One region of the Streptomyces sp. NPDC002044 genome, then DNA from elsewhere that is predicted to be linked to it. Evidence: riboswitches for the same ligand, from Rfam matches in the RefSeq annotation. Region 1 holds a riboswitch; the other holds the start of a gene.

Region 1 (2,190 bases):
CAGCACCACCTGGCTGCTCTGGTCACTGCCCGGCTTGAGCAGCACCGGGTTCATCAGCGCGGTCGGCTCCACCCGGGCGGCCTGCGCCTGCATCGCCTGGGCGCGGCCGATCTCGGCGCCCTCGCGGGTCACGAAGGAGTTCAGCGACATGTTCTGCGCCTTGAAGGGCGCCACCTTCACGCCGGTGCGGGCCAGCCAGCGGCAAATGCCCGCCGTGACCACGCTCTTGCCCGCGTCGGACGTCGTACCGGCGACCAGCAGTCCGCCGCCGCGCTTCGCGCCGCTCACGGGCGACCTTTCCTCGTACGGGAGAGGGGGGAGAGAGGGGACAGGGGAGAGACAGGCGAGACGGGCGAGGTGCGGAAGGCGCGCGCGGCCAGCGTCCGTGCTGCCACGCAGGCCCCCAGCGCCAGCCAGGTCACGTTCCGCGACAGCCGGACCGCCCGCTCGATGTCGGCGACCTCGACGGGCCGTCCGGCCGCGCCGTTGAGCACGGCCCGGTGCTCGACGCGGCCGCCGTACGCCAGGGTGCCGCCCAGGCGCACGCCGAGCGCCCCCGCGAAGGAGGACTCGACGGGGCCGGCGTTCGGGCTGGGGTGCCGGGAGGCGTCCGCGCGCCAGGCCCGCAGGGCCCCCCGCCGGTCGGGGCCGGCCAGGACGGCGGCGAGCGCGGTCAGCCGGGCGCCCGGCCAGCCCGCCACGTCGTCGAGCCGGGCGGAGGCCCAGCCGTAGCGCAGGTGACGGGGGGACCTGTGGCCGACCATCGCGTCCAGGGTGTTCACGGCGCGGAAGGCCAGCAGCCCGGGGACCCCGGCGACGGCGCCCCACACCAGGGCCCCGACGACCGCGTCGGAGGTGTTCTCGGCGACGGACTCCACGACGGCCCGGGCCATCTGCTGCTCGTCCAGGGCCTGCGGATCGCGTCCGCACAGATGCGGCAGCCGCTCCCGGGCCGCCTCGGCGTCCCCGGCGGCCAGCGAACCGCCGATGGCCCGGGCCTCGCGGCCCAGCGAGGTGCCGCCGACGACGGCCCAGGTGGCGGCGGCGGTCAGGGCGATCCGGGCGGCCGCGGGCCGGGAGCGCACGGCGCGGGCGCCGAGCAGGCCGACGGCGGTCGCGCCCCCGGCGCAGACCAGGGTGTGCTGGGCGCCCCGGGCGCGGTCGTCGCGCCACAGGGCGCGCTCGACGGCGGCGGCGGCCCGTCCGAAGGCGGCCACGGGGTGCCCGCGACGCGGATCCCCGAGGATCCGGTCGCCGATCAGGCCCGCCGCGGCGCCGTACGCGAAGACGCGGTCGGCACGCATGGTGGAAGACATGTCCTCACTCAGGGTCCGCGCCCTGGTTCGACGTGACCGGCGGCGAGAGTTCCTGGCTCCCGGGGCGCACTCGGTGGAGTGCCCCCGGTGACAGTGGCGGGACCGCGCCGGATTCGCACCGGCTTCCTCTCCATGCCGCCGTAATGGCTCGGGCAGTCCACCACGCACCGAGAAGGCCCGTCAACTCGCCGTTGACCTGCGGCGGGGCCGCGGCCGGGGACCCGACGGCGCGCGGCGGACGGCGCGGGGCGTACGGCCGACGCGCGGCGCACGGCCGGTCATGCGAAAGCTCCCCCCGGAGAAACCCGGAGGGAGCCCGCGCGCACCGTGCCCGACGGATCAGGCGACGATCAGGTAGATCCCGTACGCCACGGCCGCCGTGACGAGCGCGAAGCAGGCGTACGCCCCGCTGCGGGCCAGGGTGGCGCTGCCGCCCTGTTCGGTGGCGGCCTCGTGCTTGGACAGGCCCACGAGGCCCAGGGTGAACAGGGCCACGAGGGCGACGGTGGCGGAGAGGCTGACCCCGAAGACGGAGCCGAGTGCTTCCCAGTCGATCTTCATACTGCCGTTCCTCTGCAGATCTCGGTCAGACCGCGGCGGCCGGAGCCGCCGGGGTCGTCGTCGCGGCCGGGATGGTGGCCCGGAGGTCGTCGTCCGCCATGGCCGCGGCCGCGGCGGTGGTCGGCGGGACGGTGACGGCGGCCATGGCCGTGGTCACGACGCCCTGCTCCGGCTCCGCGGCGCCGGCCGGCTCCACCTCGTTGACGTTGTTGTGGTCGACGACCTGGCGGCGCGAGATGACCCAGATGGCGAAGCAGGAGGCGACCAGGAAGACCGTGACGGCGGCGATGCCGATGTCACCGGTCCGCATGAC
Region 2 (2,190 bases), on a different contig from region 1:
CGACAGCCACTTCGCCGCGGCCGTGGCGTCGACCTCGCCGGCCGGAACGGTGGGGGTGCCGGTCGGGTCCGGGGTCGGGGCCGTGCCGCCACCGGCACGCACCTGGTCGGGGGAGAAGGCCGGCTTGCCGGTGGTCCCGCCGGCCTGCGTCCCGCCGAACACCCAGGCGTCGACGTCACCGGCCTGGGGCTTGCGGTCCATGGCCCCGAACTGGCTGTACTTCCAGCTGTTCTGGCCCGGGGAAGCGGTCCAGTAGGACCAGTAGGCCGTCGCCTGCGGGGTGAGGACGCAGTCCTCGCGGTCCGCAGTGGGGTACTGCGTACCGGAGTTGAAGTCGCCGTGGCCGATCCGGCAGATGAAGCCGTCGCCGTCGTGCCCGGTGCCCTCGGTGGTGAACCCGGCCTCGTGCAGCAGGTCGTAGCCGCTGGTGGGGGTGGCGTCGCAGCCGCGCACGACCTTGCCGGCGAAGGGGCCGAAGTCGACGGCCACCACCGCGCCGGTCGTGGCGGTGCAGCTCTCGATCGGGTCGGCGGTCGCGGCGGAGGTGCCCGCGACGAACGCCACGCCCCCGACGAAGGTGAGCAGCCCCGCCGATAGGAGGGACAGAAGTCCACGTCTGCCCGCGCGCCGGTCTGTTCGCTCTGTGGTACCCACCACGGCCCCTCGTGTCGTCCGGGCGGCCTGAGCGTGGCGAAAGAGGCCCCACGGGACGGCGCAAGCCGCGGCGGAGCCCGTCGAACCACGCCGTAGTCCGCGACGGCGTTCCTCGTTGAATGACTTGGCTCCAGGCATTCCGGCTCGCCCGCACTCTGTACGGGCCTACGGTTGCGGGTCAGCGCCGGATTCCGACCGGCTTCCCCTGGAGTTGAGTGCGTATCAGCCGGAGTGAAACACGGTGGTAAACGCAGCGTCAAGGTGGCCTGAATCTCATCGCGGGCCCTCCCGGGCAGGGGTGCCGGTACCGCTGGCGCGGCCATGATCCCTCCGGTAGCGTCCAGGGCTGCCACATGGGGGAACCCGGTGAGAGACCGGGGCTGACGCGCAGCGGTGTGGAACGGCAGGGGGCCGTTCCGAGCCCGAATGCCCAGGAGGCAGAGCACCACTGGAAGCCGTACCACGCGATCGGACGGCGGCCACCGCCTCCGGCCTGCCCAGGCCGCGCAGAGGTGTGTCCGGCCGGCGTCCCTCATCTCAGGAGCAGGCCATGTCCCGTCCCACGTCTTCCCGCCGCGTCGCGCTCGCGGTGCCCGCCGCCCTCGGGGCCTTCGCCCTGACGGTGCTGCCCGCCGCCGCGACCTCGACACCGGCCCAGATCGCCACGTCCAAGACGAACGGCGTCGCCTACCTCAAGTCCCTGCAGGCCGCCGACGGTTCGTACGCCGGCTCCGGTCTCTCCAACGAGTGGGCGTTCAGCGCCTTCGCGGCGGCGGGCACGGCGGCCGTGGACGTCACACCGGGCGGTGACGTGACGAAGAACGCCCGCACCGTCTACCGCAACCTGCTCTCCACGGCCGGCTGGCCGTCCGGTTCGCCGGTCGTCACCGACTACGAGCGCGGCGCGCTCAACGCGTACGCCGCGGGCATCGACCCGGCGCGCGTCTCCGCCTCGCGCAACCTCATCGCGAACGTCTACGGCTACTGGCAGACGGCGGAGGCCGGTTACTTCGGATCGTCGTCGAACTACAACGGGACCGTCTTCGCGGCGCTCTCCCTGGCCGGCGCCAGAACGCAGGCGGGCGGTCAGCGCGTGCCGCAGTCCCTGCTCGACTCGATGATCACCCGGATCCGGGCCAACCAGCACAACGACGGCGGCTGGACCTTCAGCAAGGCCGAGGGCAACCCGGCGCAGCTCGCGGCCGCGAGCGACATCGACATGACGGGCGCCTCGATGGCGGCCCTGTGTGTCGCGGGCGTCCCGAACACCGACGCGGACGTCGTCCAGGCCAAGAACTTCCTGAAGTCGAAGCTCGTCAGCTCCTCCGGTGCTTTCGATTCCCTGTACGGCATCAACACCAACTCCAACGGCTGGGCCGTGTCCGGCCTGGGCGCCTGCGGCATCAACCCGCAGACCGGCGACTTCCTCACCTCGACGGGCAAGACCCCGGTCGACTTCCTGATCGCCCAGCAGTTCAACCCGGGCGGTGGCTTCAAGTACCTGCCGAGCGACACCTCGCCGCAGGCGTACGCCTC

Evidence for each region. Region 1 has a riboswitch for cobalamin ahead of ABT106_RS16220 (cobalamin biosynthesis protein). Riboswitches for the same ligand answer to the same signal wherever they lie in the genome.
Region 2: linked by a shared signal. The riboswitch ahead of ABT106_RS24085 (prenyltransferase/squalene oxidase repeat-containing protein) and the one ahead of ABT106_RS16220 (cobalamin biosynthesis protein) in region 1 are both predicted to bind cobalamin.

What each region holds. Positions count from the first base shown of each region.
Region 1 is NZ_JBEOXU010000056.1:12,746-14,935, forward strand. It holds gene ABT106_RS16215 (cobyric acid synthase) at 1-288, opposite strand, end outside; gene ABT106_RS16220 (cobalamin biosynthesis protein) at 285-1,304, opposite strand; cobalamin riboswitch at 1,342-1,492, opposite strand; gene ABT106_RS16225 (hypothetical protein) at 1,656-1,877, opposite strand; gene ABT106_RS16230 (inorganic phosphate transporter) at 1,903-2,190, opposite strand, start outside.
Region 2 is NZ_JBEOXU010000115.1:2,192-4,381, forward strand. It holds gene ABT106_RS24080 (prenyltransferase/squalene oxidase repeat-containing protein) at 1-654, opposite strand, end outside; cobalamin riboswitch at 974-1,099, shown strand; gene ABT106_RS24085 (prenyltransferase/squalene oxidase repeat-containing protein) at 1,205-2,190, shown strand, end outside.